3 linked regions of the Azoarcus sp. CIB genome follow. The protein of the gene in region 3 binds, or shares a complex with, the protein of the main gene of each other region. Links are inferred from orthologs where the notes say so. Each region holds a gene or a part of one and is shown on either strand. Other genes may lie near its edges. The genes, in order: eno, pnp and AzCIB_RS13930.

The links.
Region 1: the proteins of AzCIB_RS13930 (region 3) and eno are in contact, whole or in part, in a solved structure (PDB 2FYM), measured with the Escherichia coli proteins. The link is inferred for Azoarcus sp. CIB from one-to-one orthologs.
Region 2: the proteins of AzCIB_RS13930 (region 3) and pnp are in contact, whole or in part, in a cryo-EM structure (PDB 9QH0), measured with the Escherichia coli proteins. The link is inferred for Azoarcus sp. CIB from one-to-one orthologs.

The regions. Positions count from the first base shown.
Region 1 is NZ_CP011072.1:2,202,234-2,205,907, forward strand. Bases 783-3,674 are described here. They hold eno (phosphopyruvate hydratase), read right to left. Parts: upstream 2,928-3,674; coding sequence 1,638-2,927; downstream 783-1,637. Other genes in these bases: AzCIB_RS09745 (CBS domain-containing protein), read left to right, coding at 787-1,218; ftsB (cell division protein FtsB), read right to left, coding at 1,249-1,527; kdsA (3-deoxy-8-phosphooctulonate synthase), read right to left, coding at 2,986-3,674. Outside these bases: AzCIB_RS09735 (MliC family protein), read left to right, coding at 1-59; AzCIB_RS09740 (C40 family peptidase), read left to right, coding at 150-692. UniProt on the Escherichia coli protein: Catalyzes the reversible conversion of 2-phosphoglycerate (2-PG) into phosphoenolpyruvate (PEP). It is essential for the degradation of carbohydrates via glycolysis.
Region 2 is NZ_CP011072.1:2,925,507-2,929,190, forward strand. The notes cover bases 1-2,902. They hold pnp (polyribonucleotide nucleotidyltransferase), read right to left. Parts: upstream 2,551-2,902; coding sequence 451-2,550; downstream 1-450. Other genes in these bases: dksA (RNA polymerase-binding protein DksA), read left to right, coding at 1-360; rpsO (30S ribosomal protein S15), read right to left, coding at 2,720-2,902. Also shown: more of rpsO, read right to left, coding at 2,903-2,989; tRNA pseudouridine(55) synthase TruB, read right to left, coding at 3,070-3,684. UniProt on the Escherichia coli protein: Involved in mRNA degradation. Catalyzes the phosphorolysis of single-stranded polyribonucleotides processively in the 3'- to 5'-direction. Also involved, along with RNase II, in tRNA processing.
Region 3 is NZ_CP011072.1:3,145,626-3,149,784, reverse strand. What follows is about bases 495-3,871. They hold AzCIB_RS13930 (Rne/Rng family ribonuclease), read right to left. Parts: upstream 3,569-3,871; coding sequence 695-3,568; downstream 495-694. Other genes in these bases: AzCIB_RS13935 (low molecular weight protein-tyrosine-phosphatase), read left to right, coding at 495-617. Also shown: excinuclease ABC subunit UvrB, read left to right, coding at 1-135; more of AzCIB_RS13935, read left to right, coding at 147-494; AzCIB_RS13925 (RluA family pseudouridine synthase), read left to right, coding at 3,947-4,159. UniProt on the Escherichia coli protein: Endoribonuclease that plays a central role in RNA processing and decay. Required for the maturation of 5S and 16S rRNAs and the majority of tRNAs. Also involved in the degradation of most mRNAs.

The sequences.
Region 1 (3,674 bases), 940 kb from region 3 along the record:
AAAGACCGGGACTGCCCGAAAGTCAGGCCTGCAGCGCCATCCGCAAGGCCTCGCTCTGACCCCGGGGCGGAAACGTCCGCGCGTTCGGCCCCGCTGGACACCCGACGACTATTTCCCTATCGTTTGGGGATAATGTGCAGGGGAGCTCCATGGTCGTCCGCAAGCTGCTTCATGCCCTGACGGCATCTGCGATCGCAGCCTTGGTCGCAGCCTGCGGCAGCGTCCCGGCCCCGCGGCCCGACGTCTCCTCCGCACCAACCGTCCCTTCCGGACGCGCAAGCGCCGACTATTTCGTCCTCGACGACCCCGAGCATTCGCGCGAGATGGTCATCTTCGCGCTGGGCCTGATCGACACCGGCTACCGCTTCGGCGGCCGCAATCCCGACGCGGGCCTCGACTGCAGCGGCATGGTTTCCTATGTCGTAGAGCAGATCTCCGGCCGCCGCCTGCCGCACAATGCCGCGCAGATTGCCGACCGAACGCGGCCGGTCAGCCTCGCGGTGCTCCAGCCGGGCGACCTCGTATTCTTCAACACGATGAACCGACCTTACTCCCACATGGGCATCTACATGGGCGAAGGCAAGTTCGTGCATGCGCCATCGAGCCGCGGTCGCGTGCGCGTCGAACGGCTCGACAGCCCCTATTTCCGATCCAGATTCGACGGCGCCAGGACGCTCCTGGCGGACAGTTGAACAAGGCGGCCCGGGCGCCCACAACCCGGGGCGGCGCTGCACCCGCCGACGCTGACAGGAAGCATCTCATCAAACCTTCGGCAGGAGCAGAACCATGCATACACGTAAGATCAACGAGGTCATCGCCGGCCGCCCCATCCTCACGGGTCCCGCCCACCTCACTGTCAGCGACGCCGCGCGCCTCATGGCCGAAGCCAAGGTCGGATCGATCATGGTCACCGAAGGCGGCAATCTCATCGGCATCTTTACCGAACGCGACGCCCTCGTCAGAGTGCTGGCCGCAGGTCTGGATCCTCAGACGACGCCGATCGCCCGCGTGATAACCTCGCGCGTGATGACCGCAACGCCCGAGATGCCGCTCGGCCACGCATTGCACCTGATGTTCGAAGGCGGGTTCCGCCACGTGCCCATCGTGGACAACGGTCGCCCCGTAGGAATGGTGTCGGCGCGTGATGCGCTCGGACCCGAGCTCGTGGAATTCGAGGGCGAGCTGCTGCAGCGGGAAGCGATCGCCGAAGTGCTCTGAGCAGGCCGCACGCCCCGGAGGGAGCCGCCGTCAGGGCTTCTGCCGGGGGGTGTGAACGAAGACTTCGCCGGGCTTGGTCAGCCCGAGCTCGAAGCGTGCGCGTTCCTCGATCGCTTCGTTGCCGGACTTCAAATCGCGCACTTCGGCCTCCAGGCCCGCGTTGCGCTGTTCCAGTGCGCGGTTCTTCTCGCGCTGCTCCTGCAGCTGACGGTCCACGTCCCATACCCGCAGCCAGCCGCCCTTGCCCAGCCAGAGCGGGTACTGCAGGAGTGCCACCAGCAGGACGAGGATGACCAGAGGCCAGCGCATAAGGATGAAAATCTGCTCGTAATCAAAAGAAGGCCGGCGAATTCATCGCCGGCCTTGTGCATCGAATCAATGCGGACGGCCCTCGCGGGCCGCCGCCGACCGCGGAACGCTTAGCGCACGCGCAGGTTGTAGAAGGCGCGACGGCCCGGGTAGCTGACGGTATCGCCGAGATCTTCCTCGATGCGCAGCAGCTGGTTGTACTTCGAGATACGGTCGGAACGCGACAGCGAGCCGGTCTTGATCTGCATCGCGTTGAGGCCGACCGCGATGTCCGCGATCGTCGAGTCCTCGGTCTCGCCCGAACGGTGCGAGATCACAGCAGTGTAGCCAGCGCGCTTAGCCATCTCGACTGCGGCGAAGGTTTCCGACAGCGTGCCGATCTGGTTGATCTTGATGAGGATCGAGTTGGCGATGCCCTGGTCGATGCCCTGCTCGAGGATCTTCGTGTTGGTCACGAACAGGTCGTCGCCGACGAGCTGGATCTTGCGGCCGAGCTTGTCGGTCAGCGTCTTCCAGCCGGCCCAGTCGTTCTCCGCCATGCCGTCCTCGATCGACACGATCGGGAAACGGTCGGCCAGCGTCGCGAGATAGTCGGCGAAGCCTTCCGAGCTCAGGGTCAGGCCTTCGCCCGCGAGGACGTACTTGCCGTCCTTGTAGAACTCCGACGCCGCGCAGTCGAGTGCCAGCACCACCTCGCGGCCCGGCTCGTAACCGGCGGCCGAGATCGCGTCCTGGATCATGTTAAGGGCTTCCTCGGTGCTGCCGACGTTCGGCGCGAAACCGCCCTCGTCGCCGACGGTCGTCGGGTAGCCCTTCTTGTCGGTGAGCTTCTTCAGGTGATGGAAGATCTCGGCGCCGCAACGCAGCGCCTCACGGAAGCTGGTCGCGCCGACGGGCATGATCATGCATTCCTGGATATCCAGGCTGTTGTTGGCATGCGCGCCGCCGTTGATGACGTTCATCATTGGCACCGGCATCGCCATCGGGCCCGAACCACCGAAGTAGCGGTAGAGCGGCAGGCCGGCCTCTTCGGCGGCAGCCTTCGCGACGGCCATCGACACGGCCAGCATCGCGTTGGCGCCGAGGCGCGACTTGTTCTCGGTGCCGTCGAGCTCGATCAGGGTCCGGTCGATGAAGGACTGTTCCTCGGCGTCGAGGCCGATGATCGATTCCGAGATCTCGGTGTTGACGTTCTCGACCGCACGCAGGACGCCCTTGCCCAGGTAGCGCGCGGCGTCGCCGTCACGCAGTTCGATGGCTTCGCGCGAACCGGTCGAGGCGCCCGACGGCACCGCCGCGCGGCCCATCACGCCGGATTCGAGCAGAACGTCCGCCTCGACGGTCGGGTTGCCGCGCGAATCCAGAATTTCGCGGGCAATGACATCAACGATTGCACTCATGGGTATTCCTGTCCTTCCAGGGGTCAAAAATGGGTTGATCGAAACGCAGGCAGCCGCTTCAGACGGCCAGTTCCATGAAGCCGTGGCGCTTCACCAAGCTGTCGATGTCCTTCAGCGTCGCCAGCAGCGCCTTCATCTTCGGCAGGGGCCACGCATTCGGGCCGTCCGACAGGGCCTTCGCCGGATCGGGATGAGTTTCCATGAACAATCCCGCCACGCCCACCGCCACGGCCGCGCGCGCCAGCACCGGCACGAACTCGCGCTGTCCGCCCGAGGCCGTGCCCTGCCCGCCCGGCAGCTGCACCGAATGGGTCGCATCGAACACGACCGGGCAGCCCGTTTCGCGCATGATCGCAAGGCTGCGCATGTCCGACACGAGATTGTTGTAACCGAACGATGCACCGCGTTCGCACACCATGATGGTGTCCGCACCGCCGTTGGCCTCGCGCGCCTTGTCGACGACGTTCTTCATGTCGCCGGGGGCCAGGAACTGCCCCTTCTTGATGTTCACCGGCTTGCCGCTGGCGGCGACCGCATGGATGAAGTCGGTCTGGCGGCACAGGAAGGCCGGGGTCTGCAGCACGTCGACGACGGCCGCCACGGCCGGGATTTCCTCGATCGCGTGCACGTCGGTCAGCACCGGCACGCCGAGCTGCTTGCGCACGTCGGCGAGGATCTCGAGCCCCTTCTCCATGCCCGTACCGCGGTAGGACTTGCCCGAACTGCGGTTGGCCTTGTCGTACGACG
Region 2 (3,684 bases), 220 kb from region 3 along the record:
AGCGAGAAGCAGATGGCCCACTTCCGCGACATGCTGGAATCGGTAAAACGGGAGCTGGCTGGCGATATCGAGCGCACCGTTCATACAATGCAGGACGAGGCCACCGCATTCGCCGACCCCAATGATCGTGCCAGCCAGGAGTCGGACATTGCGCTTGAATTGCGCAACCGCGACCGCGAGCGCAAGCTGATCAAGAAGATCGACGAGGCCATTGGCCGCATCAATGCCGGCGAATATGGCTATTGCGACAGCTGTGGCGTGGAGATCGGCCTCAAGCGGCTGGAAGCGCGCCCCACGGCGACGCTGTGCATCGACTGCAAGACCCTGGAGGAAATGCGCGAGCGCCAGGTCGCAAAATAATAGTGCCACCTCCGGCGCGCCTTTCGAGCAGCCAGACGCAGGATAAAAAAAGGGACGCCGTGGCGTCCCTTTTCATTTGGTCCGGCCGGATTATTCGGCCGGCTGATCCAACAGCGCCTTCATGCTCAGGCGGATCTTGCCACGCTCGTCAGTCTCGAGGACTTTGACGCGCACGGCCTGACCTTCCTTGACGTAGTCGGCGACGTTGTTGACGCGCTCGTTCGCGATCTGCGACACGTGCAGCAGTCCGTCGCGACCCGGCATGATGTTCACGATCGCGCCGAAATCGAGCAGGCGGATAACGGTACCGTTGTACACCTTGCCAACCTCGACCTCGGCCGTGATGGCGTCGATCTTTTCCTTCGCGAGCTGAGCACCTTCGGCGCTGACCGACGAGATGGTCAAGCTGCCGTCGTCCTCGATCTCGATCACCGTGCCGGTCTCCTCCTGCAGCGCACGGATCACCGCACCGCCCTTGCCGATCACGTCGCGGATCTTCTCCGGGTTAATCTTCATCGTGATCATGCGCGGAGCGAACTCCGACACTTCACCGCGATGCGAGGCGAGCGACTGCTTCATGATGCCGAGGATGTGCATGCGGCCCTCGCCCGCCTGCGCGAGCGCAACCTGCATGATTTCCTTCGTGATGCCCTGGATCTTGATATCCATCTGCAGCGCCGTGACGCCCCTCTCGGTGCCCGCGACCTTGAAGTCCATGTCGCCAAGATGGTCCTCGTCGCCGAGGATGTCGGTCAGGACGGCGAAACGGTTGCCTTCCTTGATCAGGCCCATCGCAATGCCGGCCACGTGTTCCTTCATCGGCACGCCGGCGTCCATCAGCGCGAGCGAGCCGCCGCACACCGAAGCCATCGAGCTCGAGCCATTGGACTCGGTGATTTCCGACACGACGCGGACCGTGTAGCTGAAGTCTTGGGGTGCCGGCAGCGCCGCGATCAGCGCGCGCTTCGCCAGACGGCCGTGACCGACTTCGCGACGCTTCGTCACGCCCATGCGGCCGGTTTCGCCGGTCGAGAACGGCGGGAAGTTATAGTGCAGCATGAAGCTCTCGCGGTATTCGCCCGCAATCGCGTCGATGATCTGTTCGTCGCGCCCGGTACCCAGCGTCGCGACAACGAGAGCCTGGGTTTCGCCACGAGTGAACAGCGCCGAACCGTGCGTGCGGGGCAGCACGCCAACGCGGATCTCGATCGGGCGAACGGTGCGGGTGTCGCGGCCGTCGATACGCGGCTCGCCAGCCAGGATGCGGCTGCGCACGATGCCTGCCTCGAGCTCATGGAAGATGTCCTTGAGCTCGTTACCGGTCGGCGCTGCTTCCAACTCCGCGGTGATCGTAGCGATCGTATTCTTGCGGATCTCGTTCACGCGCTCGGTACGGGCCTGCTTGCTGGTGATGCGGAACGCATCCTCGAGCTGGGCGCCCGCGAGTTCCTTGACGCGGTTGATGAGCGCCTCGTTCTTGGCGGGGGGCTGCCAGTTCCACTCGGGCTTGCCAGCGACCTCGACGAGTTCGTTGATCGCGCGGATCGCCGCCTGCATCTGCTGGTGGCCGAACACCACCGAACCGAGCATCACTTCTTCCGAGAGTTCCTGCGCCTCGGATTCGACCATCAGAACCGCCGCCTCGGTACCGGCAACGACGAGGTTCAGCTGGCTGGTCTTGAGCTGCTCGACAGTCGGGTTGAGGATGTACTCGCCGTTGGCATAACCGACGCGGCAGGCCCCGATCGGGCCGTTGAACGGCACGCCCGAGATTGCCAGCGCGGCGGATGCGCCGATCATCGCCGGAATGTCGGAATCGATTTCCGGGTTGAGCGACAGCACCGTGACGATAACCTGGACTTCATTGTAGAAGCCGTCCGGGAACAGCGGGCGGATCGGGCGATCGATCAGGCGGCTGGTCAGCGTTTCCTTCTCGGTCGGACGCCCTTCACGCTTGAAGAAACCGCCCGGAATGCGGCCGGCCGCGTAGAACTTCTCGACGTAGTCGACGGTGAGGGGGAAGAAGTCCTGCCCGGTTTTGGCTTCCTTGGCGGCAACGACGGTGGCGAGGACCACGGTGTCGTCCATGTCCACGATGACGGCACCACCTGCCTGACGAGCAATCTCGCCGGTCTCGATGGTGACGGTATGCGCGCCGTATGCGAATGTTTTTTTAATGGCGGTAGGCAAGTTGGATATCCTTTAGGTGAATGTAAGCAGCAGACTACAACTGCGAAGCTGTCTCGGTCACGCAACCCTAACAGCAAAAACAAAGCCGGTGCGACCCCGCGGGATCTGCACCGGCTTGTTCGCTTACCTTGTCTTTTGCGACGTTGTCAGACGCGACACGGTCAGCGATTTACTTGCGCAGGCCCAGACGCTCGATCAGGCTGCGATAGCTGTCGGCATTCGTGCCCTTCAGGTAGTCGAGCAGCTTGCGACGCTGACTAACCATCTTGAGCAGGCCGCGACGCGAGTGATGATCCTTCGCGTTGGCCTTGAAGTGGCCGGTAAGCCCGTTGATGCGGGCGGTGAGCAGAGCGACCTGCACTTCCGGCGAACCGGTGTCGCCTTGTGCGCGCTGGAAGTCCGTGACGATCTGCGCCTTGGATGCGGTATCGAGAGCCATGTGGGTGTTTACTCTTTTCGTTTTCTGCCAATCAGAAGCGTGGGATTATACCCAACGCACCATGAAAAACTCAATGATTATCAAGACTGCGGTGCTGCCGTACCCGTTGCAACGAGGCGTTTGGGCAACAGGCGGCCGTCATCGCCCAGTTCCCCCAGGCCCAGAAAGCGCCCTTCGCCGTAAACTCTGACAAGACCCCGCTCGCGGCCCTCGTAAACCAACGCACGCCCCTGCAGCAAACCGCCCGCCTGCAAGGTGGAGAGCATGACCTCGGGAAGGTGCGACACCAGCGCATCGGCGGGTGCGAGCAAGCGTTCCCGGTCGTCAGCCGGCACGGCTTCGAGTTCTGCGAGCGTCACCGTGCCCGACCCGGCTGCGAACGGGCCGATGCGCGTGCGTCGCAGCGCCGAGAGATGCGCCCCGCAACCGAGAATCCGACCGAGATCGATCGCAATCGTCCGGATGTAGGTGCCCTTGCTGCATGCAACCCGGATACGAAAGGTTTCCCCACCGAATTCCAGCAACTCAAGCGCGTGAATCGTGACGCGGCGCGGCATCAGCTCGACTTCGATGCCGGCGCGCGCATATTCGTACAGGGGCTTGCCGTCGCGCTTGAGTGCCGAGTACATCGGCGGGATCTGCTCGATCTCGCCGGTTAGGCGCTCCAGCGCGGTACGGACGCCGTTTTCCGCGAC
Region 3 (4,159 bases):
GCGATCCGGAAACTCGAGAAGGAAATGCAGGAACATGCCCGCAACCTCGAATTCGAAAAGGCTGCAGCAGCCCGGGACGAATTGTTCAGGCTGCGCCAGCGCGCGTTCGGCGCGGACCAGCATGGGGAGGCCTGAGAGGTGACGTCGTGACGAAAATCCTGTTCGTATGTACCGGCAACATCTGCAGATCCCCTACTGCCGAAGGTGTGGCGCGGCATGCCATCCGCGCGGCGGGGCTCGACGGGGTGATCGAGGTCGAATCGGCCGGGACGCACGGCTATCACGTCGGTGAGGCGCCCGATCCGCGCACGCGCAAGGCGGCCAAGAAGCGCGGCTACGATCTTTCGATGTTGCGGGCGCGAAAACTCGAACCGGCGGACTTCGAGGCCTTCGACCTGTTGCTCGCGATGGACACCGGGCACCTTGAGATCATGAAGCGAAACTGTCCCGACGAGCATCGCGGCAAGGTCAGGCTCTTCATGAGCTACGCACGCCGCTTCAAGGCTGACGAAGTGCCCGATCCCTATTACGGCGGCGAGCGCGGGTTCGATCTGGTACTCGACTACTGTGAAGATGCGATCGGGGGGCTCGTCGACGTGCTGAGGTCGTCGCGCTGAACGATCCTCGTGTGACCGCCTGAAATGAAAAAGGGGCGCCCGGTGGGCGCCCCTTCCTTTCCGCTTGTCGCTGCTGATCAGTGCGGTTTTTGGGTTTCAACCTGCTGCAGCGGCTCGTCGGTGATCACGAGCGAAGGCCGCGGACGCCGGCCAAGCGGACGGGCAGGTGCCTCATCGGCATGGGACTCGGTGAAGGCCTGGACCTTTTCGCTGCTCGTTTCGATCATCACGAGGCCACTCTCCGCCAGCGAGCTGCCGAGATCGATCGGTGCGGACGGCGCGTGCGCGATTTCCTGCGCCTCGGCCGTGGCGGCCTGCTCGACGACTAGGGGGGCTGCCTCGGCTTCCACTGGAGTCGGTTGCACGGCTTCGGCAAGCGCCGCCGCGGGCGCCACAGCGGCTTCCTCTGCCGGTGCGACGACTTCGGCTGGCGCCTCTTCGGTTTGTGCCGTCGGCGCCGCTTCGATTGTCGCTATTTCCTCGACGGTCGGTGCGGCATCGGCTACCGCCTCGGCGGGTGCTGCCGCTGCGATTGCACGAACAGGCATGGGCGCTTCTTCGACCTCGGCAGGCACCGCTTCCGCTGTGCTGGCGACGACAGGCAGCGGCGCCTCGGTTTCGGCGACAGTGATCACCTCGCGGGAAGGTTCGGCGGTTGCGGCTGTTGTCGCCTCGACCGCTCGCGGGGCCGGCTCCGCCTGTGCGGTTTCGCCTGCCATTGCCTCTTCGAGGGTCTCACTGCCGACTCCCGCTGCGGCCGCAATTCCCTGGTCTTCGCCTGGGCGACGGTCCCGGCGACCGCGGCTGCGGCGGCGGCGCTTCTCCGGCGTGCCTTCCTCGCCCGTCGGTGCGGCCGTTTCGGTCACGCCGGTTACTGCGACGGCCTCTACGACTTGTTGTTCGGCTGCGTTTTCGACGGCCTCGACAGGCTTGGGCTGGCGCGGTCCGCGCTGCCGGCGGCCTTCGCTGCGCTCCGCAGCTTCGGGACGCTCTGCGCGTTCGGCGCGTTCCTGGCGTTCCGCCCGTTCGGGACGCTCGGCCCGTTCGGTACGCTCCTGGCGCTCTTGCCGTTGTTCGCCTCTGCCGTTGCTGCGGGTGGGCTGCGAAGGTTCCTCACGTTCGGCGCGCTGGCCTTCACGGCGGTTGCGGTTGTTGCCGCCGCGGCGATTCTCCCCGCGTTCGCCGCGGGGACGCGCCTCGCGCTTCGACTGTGCTTCTTCCGCGGGTTGCGGAGCCGGGGTCGTCTTCTCGCCGCGCAGCCACGCAAAGAGGCGCGCAAACAGGCCAGGCTCGGCAGCCGGAGCGGCAGCAGGCTCGGGCTTAGGCTCCACCACCGGCGCGGGCTGCGCAGGGGCGATGCCCTTCACTACGGCTTCGGCGCGGGCCGGCTTCTTGTCGTCCTTCGTCGGCAGGCGCAGGTCGACTTCTGCGGGCTTGCCGACCATCTGGTAGCTGGCGAGTGCCAGTTCTTCCAGATTCAGCTGGTCGTGGCGCAGGCGGATGATCTCGTGGTGCGGCGTCTCGAGGTGGCGGTTGGGAATGATGATCAGCTGGATCTTGTGCCGGTACTCGATGTGTGCAATGTCCGAACGCTTCTCGTTGAGGAGGAAGGTTGCGACATCCACCGGCACCTGCAGATGCACTGCGCCGGTGTTTTCCTTCATCGCTTCCTCTTCGAGGATGCGCAGGATGTGCAGCGCGGACGATTCCGTGCTGCGGATGTGGCCGGTGCCGTTGCAGCGCGGGCAGGGGATGTAGCTCGTTTCCGCCAGCGCGGGGCGCAGGCGTTGGCGCGAAAGCTCAAGCAGGCCGAAGCGGCTGATCTTGCCGGTCTGGACGCGCGCGCGGTCGTGGCGCAGCGCGTCACGCAGGCGGTTCTCGACCTCGCGCTGATTCTTCTGCGACTCCATGTCGATGAAGTCGATGACGATCAGGCCGCCGAGGTCTCGCAGACGGAGCTGGCGTGCAATTTCTTCGGCCGCCTCGAGGTTGGTGCGGAAGGCCGTTTCCTCGATATCCGCGCCCTTGGTCGAGCGGCCGGAGTTTACGTCGATGGAGACGAGGGCTTCGGTATGGTCGATCACGACCGCGCCGCCGCTGGGCAGGCTCACCTGGCGCGAGTAGGCGGACTCGATCTGATGCTCGATCTGAAAGCGCGAGAACAGCGGCACATCGTCGTTGTACCGCTTCACGCGATTGACGTTGGCCGGCATCACATGGGCCATGAACTGGAGGGCCTGCTCGTACACGTCATCGGTGTCGATCAGGATCTCGCCGATGTCCGGCTGGAAGTAGTCGCGGATTGCGCGAATCACGAGGCTGCCTTCCTGGTAGATCAGGAACGCGCCAGACTGCGACTGCGCGGCACCGTCGATCGCGCGCCACAACTGCAGCAGGTAGTTGAGGTCCCACTGCAGTTCCTCGGCGTTGCGGCCGATCGCCGCGGTGCGCGCGATCAGGCTCATGCCGGGGGGGACTTCGAGCTGATCCATGACTTCACGCAGTTCGCTGCGCTCGTCACCCTCGACGCGCCGCGAAACGCCACCCCCACGGGGGTTGTTCGGCATCAGGACCAGGTAGCGTCCCGCCAGCGAGATGTAGGTGGTCAGGGCCGCGCCCTTGTTGCCGCGCTCGTCCTTCTCGACCTGGACGATGAGTTCCTGGCCTTCCTTGAGCGCGTCCTGAATGCGCGCCTTGCCAGCATCGACGCCGGGCGCGAAGTAGGAGCGGGATATTTCCTTGAACGGCAGAAAACCATGCCGCTCCGAGCCGTAATCAACGAACGCCGCTTCGAGACTGGGCTCGATGCGCGTGATGACGGCTTTGTAGATATTGCTCTTGCGTTGTTCCTTGGCGGCCGATTCGATATCGAGGTCGATCAGTTTCTGACCATCCACGATTGCGACGCGCAGTTCCTCGGCCTGCGTCGCATTGAAAAGCATGCGCTTCATTGATTTCGTTCCCCCGCGCGAAACCCACGGGCAGGACGAACCGCGCGCACCATCGCGCTTGTTACGTGATCAGGAGCGGGTAGGTTCTTCTACTTTTTTCCGGTCGGTAATGGGCTGTGATGGGTCGGCTGGTCGATGTTCATGCATTCCCGCCTGGGGCCGGAACGCTTGATCCTGCGGGTGCGTTACGCGTCTTTGTTCAATCCAATGGATCGAAGATTGTCAATTGCGTTACCATCGATGCCTTTTTCGGCAACGACAGCACGTTGTGGTTGTCCGGGAGCTCTTCTGGGGCTCGTTGTCGACCGCTTTCCTCCGCATCGGTGCGAGAGGGGCGTCGATGAAACCGGGACTAACCGGCGGCAAGTATATTTCAGGATGATGGCACAAGGCAAAGCGGTGACGGTCCGGCGCGAACGCGTCGATGATTCGGTCGCCGGTCAGCGGATAGACAATTACCTCATGCGTGTGTGCAAGGGGGTACCGAAAAGCCACGTCTATCGGATCCTGCGCAGCGGGGAAGTGCGTGTCAATGGCGGACGGGTCGGTCCGACCTACCGTCTCGCGCTCGGGGACGAGGTGCGGATTCCC